Regions from separate parts of the Pseudazoarcus sp. NS34 genome, predicted to be linked through region 1. Evidence: riboswitches for the same ligand, from Rfam matches in the RefSeq annotation. Region 1 holds a riboswitch; the other holds the start of a gene.
What was found. A riboswitch is a leader RNA that binds a small molecule or an ion and turns the genes downstream of it on or off. The one in region 1 is predicted to bind thiamine pyrophosphate.
Positions count from the first base shown of each region.

Region 2: it holds a riboswitch for thiamine pyrophosphate, as region 1 does, so the genes downstream of both, thiD (bifunctional hydroxymethylpyrimidine kinase/phosphomethylpyrimidine kinase) here and AC6H0N_RS00380 (3-oxoacyl-ACP reductase) in region 1, are expected to answer to the same signal.

Region 1 covers NZ_BAAKIZ010000001.1:80,959-86,581, reverse strand. Annotated here, with positions in the region: gene AC6H0N_RS00400 (TonB-dependent siderophore receptor) at 1-188, opposite strand, end outside; gene AC6H0N_RS00395 (FecR domain-containing protein) at 228-1,175, opposite strand; gene AC6H0N_RS00390 (sigma-70 family RNA polymerase sigma factor) at 1,185-1,685, opposite strand; gene AC6H0N_RS00385 (LLM class flavin-dependent oxidoreductase) at 1,860-3,155, opposite strand; gene AC6H0N_RS00380 (3-oxoacyl-ACP reductase) at 3,166-3,945, opposite strand; TPP riboswitch at 3,985-4,081, opposite strand; TPP riboswitch at 4,156-4,258, shown strand; gene AC6H0N_RS00375 (sodium:solute symporter family transporter) at 4,303-5,623, shown strand, end outside.
Region 2 covers NZ_BAAKIZ010000004.1:129,727-135,349, reverse strand. Annotated here, with positions in the region: gene AC6H0N_RS14010 (putative bifunctional diguanylate cyclase/phosphodiesterase) at 1-1,343, opposite strand, end outside; gene AC6H0N_RS14005 (4a-hydroxytetrahydrobiopterin dehydratase) at 1,501-1,845, opposite strand; gene thiC (phosphomethylpyrimidine synthase ThiC) at 1,913-3,829, opposite strand; gene thiD (bifunctional hydroxymethylpyrimidine kinase/phosphomethylpyrimidine kinase) at 3,976-4,809, opposite strand; TPP riboswitch at 4,869-4,970, opposite strand; gene AC6H0N_RS13990 (TMEM165/GDT1 family protein) at 5,051-5,623, opposite strand, start outside.

The DNA.
Region 1 (5,623 bases):
ATCAGCCGGGCGGAAGTGTGCGGGCGTTTTGCAGAGGGCGTGGTGGGCCGTCCCCGCACCGGGCGGGGCAGGTTTGCTGCAGTCATTTCATTTCGTCCTTTCGCTGGCGGGTTTCGAAGTGGCGCTCGGCTATTGCAGACGAGGCCTTCTTCTGTGCGCCGTGCGAAACGCGAAATGTGATCATTCAAGTTCGAAAAATTTGAATGCGTTGCGTTGTAACCGATAGATCAACGCGGCCCCACCGTGACCCACAGGTCGGTGACACGTTCGATGCGCAGCGGCAGCGATTCGGCCAGCACAGCCAGGGCCGAATCGGTGTCGTCGAGCGAGATTGCGCCGGATACGCGAAGGCCGGCCACTTCCGGGTGACAGCGCAAAATGCCGCGCCGATAGCGCCCCAGCTCAGCCACAACGTCGGCCAACGGCATGTTGCGCGTCAGCAGCATGCCGCGCTCCCACAGCGCGGCATTGGCTTCGACCGCCGCGGTGGCCTGCAGCCCGTTGTCGGCGAAGTCGGCTTGCTCGCCAGCCTGCAGGGTGTGCGCGGGGGCGTTGCCGGGCTCGATCCGCACCGATTTCTCGAACACTGCAACACGCGCCAGCTGCTCATCGAGCCGGCGTACGCTGAAGCGCGTGCCGAGCGCGCGCGCGATGCCCTGCGGGGTTTCGATTACGAACGGGCGGGGGTCGGGCCGGGTCGTGACGAGAATCTCGCCTTGCACGAGTCGGACGCGGCGCTCGCTGGCGCTGAACAGGATGTTTACGGCGCTTGCGCTGTTGAGCACCAGGCTGGAGCCGTCCGGCAGATCGATCTGCCGGCGCTCGCCGGTGGCGGTGGCCACGTCACTTGTCCATGCCTGCCAGGGAGCCTGCTGCCACGCCAGCCAGCCAGCCGGCCCGGCAACGAGCACTGCGCCGAGCGCGCGCAAGCTGCGCCGGCGCCGCGAGCGTTGGAGGGCATTGAGCGTGGCCCGCCCGGCCTCATCCTCCAGCGGGTCGAAGGCATTGAACACAGACTGCAGGCGCGCCCATGCGGCTTCGTGTGCCGGGCTGCGCGTGCGCCAGCGCTCGAAGGCGCGGCGCTCTGCATCCGACGGCGAGCCGAAACACACGGTGGTGGCCCACTCTGCAGCTTCCTGAAGAAGTTTGTGTTCGGGCTGGTCGGCGGTTGTCATGCGGTGCGCTCAGAGTGCCGTCATGCAGGCCAGCAAGGCCTTCTGGATATGGCGCCGCACGGTGATCACCGGCGTGTCGGTACGCTCGGCGATCTGCACCAGCGTCAGCCCTTCGAGCTGCGCCAGCAAAAACACCTCGCGAGTGCGCGGCGGCAGCCCCGAGAGCATTGCATCAACCCGCAGAATGGCCTCGATCACGAGCAGGCGTGATTCGGGCGAGGGCGATTGCGGTTCGGGCAGGTTGGCAATGCTGTCGAGGTACGCCCGCTCCACTTCCTGACGCCGCCAGTGGTCGATCACCAAACACTTGGCGATGTGCGTCAGCAGGGCGCGCGGCTCGCGGATGTGGCTGGTGCTGCGGCCCGTGAGCAGTTTGAGAAAGGTCTCGTGCGCAACATCTGCAGCCTGATGCGAGCAGTTCAGCTTCTTGCGCAGCCAGCCTTGCAGCCAGCCGTTGTGCTGGGCATACATGTTGCCAATGGGGTCGGTGGGGCGGGCAGCCGTGCTCACGAGTTTCTCCGGGAGACGAAAGCGTGGCTGGCCCCGGGAGGGTTGGCTGGCTATTTCGGATTGAGAATTGTTCTCATGTTATCGCAGTCATGCCGAGGCTTGAAGAGGTGTGGGCAAAAAGGAACGGCACCGCGAGGGTGCCGTTCGGCGGTCGAATTGCCTGAGGCCTGCGTATCAGCCAGGCGAGCGGGGAGGCCGGCTCAGCCCGAAATGGCCGCGCAGCGTGGCGTGCTCGTAGTCCTGGCGGAACAGGCCGCGCTTCTGCAGCACCGGGATGACGTGATTGACGAAGTCTTCCACACTGCCCGGTTCGGCCGGGGGCATCAGGTTGAAGCCGTCGGCGCCGCCGTTGCGGTACCAGTGCTCCATCTTGTCGGCGATCTGCTCGGGTGTGCCGACCATGGTGCAGTGGCCGCCGCCGGCCGCGAGCCGGCCGAGCAGCTGGCGCACGGTGGGCTGTTCGGTTTCGATGATGCGCAGCACCGTGGCGTAGCGGCCTTTGGGGCCCTTGAAGGCTTCGAGCGGCGGCAGCGGCGGCACGGGGGCGTCGAGTTCCCAGTTCGTGCAGTCCTGGTCGATGAAGGTCTGTAGTTGCCGCAGTGAACTCTCAGTCGGCAGCAGTTCGTCGAGTTCGCGCTGCTTGGCCTTTGCTTCGGCTTCGGTGGAGCCGACGTAGGTGACGAGACCGGGCAGGATCGGCACCGGTGCGTCGCGCCCGGCGGCTTTCACGCTTTCGCGGATGGCGTTGTAGTAGGCCTGTGCCGAGGGCAGGTCGTAGGCGACGGCGTAGATGGCTTCGGCGTACTTGCCGGCCAGCGCGCGGCCTTCGTCCGACGCGCCGGCCTGGATCAGCACCGGGTTGCCCTGCGGCGGGCGCGGCACGGTCAGCGGGCCGTCGACGAGGAAGTGCTGGCCGTGGTGATTGATCTTGCGCACGCGCTCGGGGTCTGCATACAGGCCGTGGCGGTCGTTGAGCACCGCGCCGTCGTCCCAACTGTCCCACAGCGCCAGCACGGCTTCGATGAACTCGTCGGCGCGGGCGTAGCGCTCGGCGTGACCGGGCATGGCTTCGTAGCCGTGGTTGCGGGCTTCGGCGTCGAACATCGAAGTGACCACGTTCCAGCCCACGCGCCCGCCCGAAATATGGTCGAGCGAGCCGATCAGGCGTGCGGCATGAAAGGGTGTGTAGAAGGTGCTCGATACCGTGCAGATCAGGCCGACGCGGCTGGTGGCGCGGGCCATGGCAGTGAGCATGGTGACCGGTTCGAGGAACCAGCGTGGGCCGTCGGTGAGATTGACGGCGGCGTGGCCGTCGGCCAGGAACACGGCGTCGAGCTTGCCGCGCTCGGCCAGTTGCGCCATTTCCTCATAGAACCGGATGTCGCCGAGGCGCTCGACCGGCGAATCCGGGTGGCGCCACGCGGCGTTGTGATGGCCGCAGCCGAACAGGAAGAGGTTGATGTGCATCATGGTGGTGGCCTCAGTTCTTCACCAGCCCGCTGTCCACCACCAGGTTCTGCCCGGTGATGGCACGCGACCACGGCGAGGCGAAGAACAGCACGGCGTCGGCGAATTCCTCGGGCGTGGTGACGCGCCGCAGCGGGGTGCTGGCGGCGATCAGGTCGAACACGGCTTCGGGTGTGGCGGACGAGGCATCGGTGGTGCGCAGCAAGCCGCCCGACACCATGTTCACGGTGATGCCATCCGGCCCCAGATCCTGCGACAGCGTGCGCGTGAGCGACAGCAGCGCGGCCTTGGCGGCGGTGTAGTCGTGGTAGGGCACGACCGGGTTCTGGAACAGGTTGGTGCCGATGTTGATGATGTGGCCAAAGCCGGCCTGCTTCATGCCCGGCAGCGCGATCTGTGTGGTGTTGAGCGCGCCGCGCACGACCCCTTCCATCTGCTGCGCGATGCTCTCCCAGCGCAGCACGTCGGCGTGCTCGCGGGCGTCGCCGTTGAAGCTGAAAGCGGGCAGGGCGTTGTTGACCACGGTGGTCACCGGCTGGCCGAAGTGCGTCTGCGCGCGCTCGAACATGGCCTGCACGGCGGCGGGGTCGCTTACGTCGGCCTGGATGGCGAGTGCCTGACCCGGTGCGGCGGTGCTGACCAGATCGTTGGCCGCGCTGGCGCTGTTCAGGTAATTGACGATGACTTTGGCGCCATGCGCCAGAAAGGCGCGGGCAATGTGTGCGCCGAGGCCGCGACCGGCACCGGTGACGAGAACGAGTTGTTGCGCGAGGGGCGCGGAATGGCTGGACATGCTTTTCCCTTGTGATGAAGCTGGCAAGGGGGATGCACGAGCGGTGCGTGAGGACATCCCTTCGCCAGTACAAGCTGGATCAGGTTCGACGGGTGTGATCTCAGTCCGCAGATGCAGGACACCCCGTGTCGGGCGCAAACCTTATCACGGAAGAGCACTCGGGCGGCCTGGGCGGGTGTGTTGCGCCCGCTCGCAGGCGTATAATCCGCGCCTTGATCCTGGGGGAGCCGCATGCGGCTGAGAGATGGCGCCAGCCATGACCCCGATACTTGATCCGGGTAATACCGGCGTAAGGAAGGATGCACCGCCCTCACCGAGCGCGGGCTCCGTCCATAGCCGTTTCAGGAGTCCCGCAGCATGCTCAGCGCACCAGCCGCCATCACGTGGCTCACCTTCTTTGCAGCAGCCTTTGCCATTGCCGGCATGGCCTATGCCCGCCGCTATCGCGGCAACCTTGAGGAATACATCGTCGCCCGCAACAGTCAGGGGTCGGTCGCGACCATCATGACCTTGCTGGCCTCGTCGCTGGGCGCGTGGATTCTGTTCTCGCCGGCGCAGGCGGCGACCTGGGGCGGTCTGGCCGCCGTCATCGGTTATGCGCTGGGCTCGATGTCGCCGCGCATCGCGATGATTCCGCTGGGCAAGCGCATGCGCGAGCTGATGCCAAATGGCCATTCACTCACCGAATTCCTCATCGCGCGCTACGGCCGGCCGATGTACTGGCTGACGCTGCTGATCATGATTTTCTACATGTTCATCGCGCTCACCGCCGAGCTGACCGCCATCGGCAAGCTGGTGCAGCTGCTGGCGCCGGTGCCGCTGTGGGTGAGCGCGGCCATCGTGATGGTGGCGACGCTGATCTACACCACCTACGGCGGGCTGCGCGCGTCGATCTTCACCGACAAGATGCAGGTCATCATCATCATTCCGCTGGTGGGCGCGCTGATCGGGCTCGGCTGGCAGGTCACGGGCGGCTTCGGTCCGGTGGTCGAGCGCCTGCAGGAAACCGCGCCGCGCCTGCTCGACTTGGGCGACATGGCCGGCATCAAGGCCGGCCTGACCTTCTTCTTCGCCATCCTGCTGACCGGCATCTTCCACCAGGGCAACTGGCAGCGCATCTACTCGGCCAAGGACATTCCGTCCATGCGTCGCGGCTTTCTGCTGGGCGGCGTGCTGGTGGTGCCGTTCATCTTCATCATGGGTCTGTTCGGCCTGGCCTTCATGGCGCTCACGCCGGATGGCGACAGCTCCATCGCCCTGTTCACCGTGATCCTGTCGGAAATGCCGCTGTGGCTGGCGATTGCGCTGATTCCGCTGGGCATCGCGCTGGTCATGTCGAGCGTGGATACCGGCATCAGCGCCATTTCCAGCATCGTCGCGGTGGATGTGGGCCGCGCCATGCCCACGGCCAGTCCGGCCAACCTGCTGCGTCTGGCGCGCTGGCTGGTGGTGGTGATGGCCATCCCGGCGCTGATCGTGGCGGCGCAGGGATTCAGCGTCCTGTACCTCTTCCTGCTGGCCGATCTGCTGTGCGCGGCGGCGGCGTTCCCGGTGTTCTTCGGGCTGTTCAGCCGCGCGCACGACGGCTTTTCGGCCATGGTCGGCACGCTGGCGGGTCTGGTGGCCGGTCTGGTGATGTTCCCGATGCCGGGTGCGCCGATGACCTACCTGCTCGAAT
Region 2 (5,623 bases), on a different contig from region 1:
ATGGCCAGCGACTCGCGCAATCCGGAGTGAATTTTCTCGGCCACGCTCAAGGCGCGGCGGCTCGCGCGGTCGGGATTGCCCGAGGTGTCCGGCAGCAAGATCGCGAACTCGTCACCGGTCATGCGTGCCAGCGTGTCGCCGCCGTGCAGCAGGCCTTCCAGGCGTGCGCTGAAGGCGGCCAGCAAGGCGTCGCCGACGCGGTAGCCGCGCGCGTCGTTGATGATCTTGAAGCGATTGATGTTGAGCAGCATCAAGGCTTCGATCTGATTGCTGCGCAGGTGAGCGGTGAGACCCTGCGTCAGACGGTCCATCAGCAGGCTGCGGTTGGGCAGGCCGGTGAGCGTGTCGTAATAAGCCAGGCGATGGATGCGCTCTTCGGTCTGCTTGCGGTCGGTCACGTCCACCACTGCGCACTGCAGGCCCTCGATAGTGCCGTCGGCGCCGCGAATCGGCGCCTTGACGATTTCCACGTGCACGATTTCGCCAGTGCGGCCCGACGGGTGGGTGGCGGTGAGTGAAACCGATTCTCCCGAACTGATCACTTCGGCGTCGATCGAGCGGTAGTGCTGGGCCAGCTCCGGCGGGGCCAGGGCATAGACGCTCATGCCGATCAGCTCTTGCTCGCTTTTGCCGATCGTTTCCTGGAACACCTTGTTGGCGAAGGTGATGCGCCCTTCGAGGTCGTAGCGGAAGATGTTCTGCGGCAGGCTGTCGACCAATGACCGGTACAAGGCCTCGTTCTTCTCGAGCTCATGCTCGCTGCGGTCGCGGCGCAGGCGGTTGGCCAGCAGCATGCCCAGCGCGGCGGTGGCTGCCGGGTGCACGATCATCACCGGCAGGCCGATGGCAGCAATCACGGCCGGGCCGGCGCCGCCCGGCAGCGTCATCATCAGCGCGATCATGGCTGCGTGCACGACGATGCCCAGCGCATACAGCTCGCGCCCGCGCATGTCTTCCAGCGGACCGCGCATGCGTGCGCGCCACAATATGCCGATTAGCGAGGCGGCAAGGATGGTGAGGATGCCGGTGAGGGCGCCGCCACCACCCAGGCTGTAGCGGTAGGCGCCGGCAATCACTGCGGCCACGGCCGTCGGCAACGCGCCGAAGAACAGCCCCGACATGCCGAAAATGACGGTACGCGTATCGAAGACCACGCCCTCGGTCAGCACCAAAGGGGCTTTCATCACGCCGATTGCGATCAGGCCCAGCACGCCGCCGATCAGCAACTGCGTGCGGCGGCTGCGGTCGAGCCGGAAGCGCCCGGTGGCCAGCTCGAACACGAGCACCATCGCCAGCAGCAGGGCAGCGTTGTAGAGCAGCGCGGCGAGCACCGGCGACCACATGGGTCAGTACATCCGTTTTGGATTGGTGGGGAGGTGGTGCTGGGAGTGCATCAATCAAGTTCCGGCTGGGGCGGCAACCGAGTCTATCGGAATCCGTTGTAGGGACAAGTACGGATTGCGTTGGCTGCGCGCAGGTGTGGTTTATAGGTATCCCCGGCTAATTTCGGGGCGTTTCAAGCCGGTCTGTTCGGGCGGCCATGATGAAGTCGTTCTCGTGCAGGCCCTTGATCTTCTTGGTCTGCCACGACACCGTCGCCCAGCCCCAGCCAAAGGAAATGTCAGGGTGATGGCCCTGCCGGTCGGACAGCTCGCCCAGGCGCGTGACGAAATCCAGCGCCTCGCGGAAGTTGCTGAAGGTATAGCGCTTCTCCAGCCGGCGTACTTCGTCGAGCAGGCTCCAGCCGGGGGTTGAGGCGAGCAGTTCCTTCGCGCGGCTCGGTCCGAGTGGCGGAATGCCACCCTGGCACGGGGTGCAGCTGCGAGTGCTGAGTTCGTTGTCCATGTTTCTGTCCTCCAGATGGAAACGGGCCGCTCACGGCGGCCCATTGATTACCGATGAAAAAGCCGCGTCAGATGTTGTGATAGACCCTGGCGCCGGTCTTCACGAACTCGATGGACTTCTCCTGCATGCCCTTGTTCAGCGCCGCCTGCTCGTCGACTCCCTGTTGAGCGGCGTATTCGCGCACATCCTGAGTGATCTTCATCGAGCAGAAGTGCGGGCCGCACATGGAGCAGAAGTGGGCGACCTTGGCCGAGTCCTTGGGTAGCGTCTCATCGTGGAAGCTGCGCGCGCGGTCCGGGTCGAGGCCGAGGTTGAACTGGTCTTCCCAGCGGAATTCGAAGCGCGCTTTGGACAGTGCGTTGTCGCGGATCTGCGCGCCCGGGTGCCCCTTGGCCAGGTCGGCGGCGTGGGCGGCGAGCTTGTAGGTGATGATGCCGTCCTTCACGTCGTCCTTGTTCGGCAGGCCGAGGTGCTCCTTGGGCGTTACGTAGCAAAGCATGGCCGTGCCGTACCAGCCGATCTGCGCGGCGCCGATGCCCGAGGTGATGTGGTCATAGCCCGGCGCGATGTCGGTGGTCAGCGGTCCCAGCGTGTAGAACGGCGCTTCCTTGCACCAGTCGAGCTGCAGATCCATGTTCTCCTTGATGAGCTGCATCGGCACGTGGCCCGGCCCTTCGATCATGACCTGGCAGTCGTGCTTCCACGCCACCTGGGTCAGCTCGCCCAGCGTCTTTAGCTCACCCAGTTGCGCTTCGTCATTGGCGTCATAGATCGAGCCGGGGCGCAGGCCGTCGCCGAGCGAGAAGCTCACGTCGTAGGCCTTCATGATTTCGCAGATTTCCTCGAAGTGCGTGTAGAGGAAGCTTTCCTTGTGGTGCGCCAGACACCACTTGGCCATGATCGAGCCGCCGCGCGACACGATGCCGGTGAGGCGGTTGGCGGTCATCGGCACGTAGCGCAGCAGCACGCCGGCGTGGATGGTGAAGTAGTCCACGCCCTGTTCGGCCTGCTCGATCAGCGTGTCCTTGAAGATTTCCCAGGTCAGCTCTTCGGCTTTTCCGTCGACCTTCTCCAGCGCCTGATAGATCGGCACCGTGCCGATCGGCACCGGGCTGTTGCGGATGATCCACTCGCGCGTCTCGTGGATGTTCTTGCCGGTGGACAGATCCATGACCGTGTCCGAGCCCCAGCGGATGCCCCAGGTCATCTTGTCGACTTCCTCGGAGATCGATGAGCTCACGGCCGAATTGCCGATGTTGCCGTTGATCTTCACGAGGAAGTTGCGGCCGATGATCATCGGCTCGGATTCGGGGTGGTTGATGTTGGCCGGGATGATGGCGCGTCCGCGCGCGACCTCGTCACGCACGAATTCCGGCGTGATGGTCTGCGGCAGGCTGGCGCCGTAGCTCTGGCCGGGGTGCTGGCGCAGCATCATCGCGGCCATCTTCTCGCCCTTGGGGCCGGCCGCGCGCAGCGACTCGATGTACTGCTCGCGGTTCAGGTTCTCGCGGATGGCGATGAACTCCATCTCCGGCGTGATGATGCCCTGGCGCGCGTAGTGCATCTGCGTGACATTTGCGCCGGCCCTGGCGCGCAGCGGCTGGCGGTGCAGGTCCGGGAAGCGCAACTCATCCAGCGACTTGTCGGCAGCGCGCAGGCGGCCGAACTCGGAACTGAGGTCGGCCAGTTGCTCGGTATCACCGCGCTCCGCTATCCAGGCCTGACGCAGTGCAGGCAGGCCCGAGCGAACGTCGATGCGGGCATTCGGGTCGGTGTAGGGCCCCGAACAGTCATACACATAGACCGGCGGGTTGTGCTCGAAACCCATGGATTCCGAGGTGTCGCTCTGCGTGATCTCGCGCATTGGCACGCGGATGTCGGAGCGCGAACCCTGGACGTAGACCTTGCGTGAATTGGGTAGCGGCGCGACTGCGGCCGCGTCCACGTGGGCGTTGGCGGCGATGAATTTCTCATTGGCGTTCATGAACGTCTCCTGCAGCGTTGTATGCCATGTGAATGGCGACGAGGAGCCGGGCGGAATGCGCACGCGTACGCGCATGTGCTTGTGTTGTGCATCAGTACACCCGGACGAGCGGCCAGGGCGGCCGCGAACCAGCAATCAGCGGCGCGTCAGCGCCACAGAGCGTGGAAGTGGTGTACCGGGCCGTGGCCGCTGCCGACCGAGAGCTGGCCGGATGCGGCAATGGCGCGCAGCAGATAGTCGCGTGCGCTGCGTACCGCGGTTTCGACCGGGGCGAGGCCCCCGGCGGACTGAGGCAGCAGGGCTGCGATGGCGGAGGACAGGGTGCAGCCCGTGCCGTGGGTGTTCTTGGTTTCGATGCGCTGTGCCGGCAGTTCGATCATGCGATCGCCGTCGAACAGCAGGTCCATCAGCTCGCCGCCGGGCAGGTGGCCGCCCTTGAGCAGCACCCAGCGCTGGGACGTGGTCGGCAGCAGTTCGCGCAGGCGTTCGGCGGCGCGATACATGGCCTTGACCGAGTCGGGCTCGCTGCATTCGAGCAGCACGCCGGCTTCGGGCAGGTTCGGGGTGATCATGAAGCTTTGCGGCAGCAGTGCCTCACGCAGCATGGCCACGGCTTCGCGTGCCAGCAGGTGATCGCCGCTCTTGGCCACCATCACCGGGTCGCACACCACGAACGATGCCTTGAAGTGCTCGAGACGGTCGGCCACGGTGCGCACGATGTCGGCGGTGCCGAGCATGCCCAGCTTGACGGCGTGGATTTCGACATCCGCAAACAGGGTGTCGATCTGCAGACGCAGGAAGTCGATCGGCGGCGTGTGTACACCGGTGACGGCTTGGGTGTTCTGGGCGGTGAGTGCGGCAATGACGCCGCAGCCATAGGCGCCCAGCGCCGAAAAGGCCTTGAGATCAGCCAGGACCCCGGCGCCACCGCTGGGGTCTACGCCAGCGATGCTGACAACGTTCGGAATGCTGCGGGTCATTGCTGGCCCCCTGTCGAACGAGGGGGCTGGGCGGGCAGGCCGCGGAGCGGAGTAGAGCAGGCGTTCATTGCGCGTTTTCCTACGCCGGTGCTAACCGGTTCAGGTTCCAAGGGTATTTTCTCAGCCCGCTCAAGCGATTGCGGGCACCCCCAACGAAGGTGCGAAGACTATCTCAGCACGCCGGGTGCTGACAACCACACAGATCAAGATTTTGCCGTCAAAACGTCGTTCGGGCGGCGTTTCAGCCCTGCCAGGCCCCGCTCAGGGCGACGACGCCGAGCACCGCAAACAGCGCAGCAGCGATTGCGTGGATCAGCCGGATGGGCATGCGGTGCGCCAGACGGTCGCCGACCAGTACCGCCGGCACGTTGGCGATCATCATGCCCAGCGTGGTGCCGAGCACGACGGCCACGAAGGCCTCGTACTGCGCGGCCAGCGCAACCGTGGCGACCTGGGTCTTGTCGCCCATCTCGGCAAGGAAGAAGGCGATAAGTGTTGTCGTGAACACGCCCATGCCGCTCTTGAGTTGCACATCGTCGGCATCGAGCTTGTCTGGAATCAGGGTCCACACCGCCATCGCCAGAAAGCCGATGCCAAGCACCCAGCGCAGCACGTCGGGCCCCAGCAACTGCGTGAGCCAGGTGCCGACCGCACCGGCAAACGCGTGGTTGGCGATCGTCGCCACGAAGATGCCGAGCACGATGGGGCCGGCGCGGCGATAGCGCGCGGCCAGCATGAAAGCCAGCAGTTGGGTTTTGTCGCCGATTTCGGCGAGCGCGACGATGCCGGTCGAAACCAGGAATGCGTCGAAGGG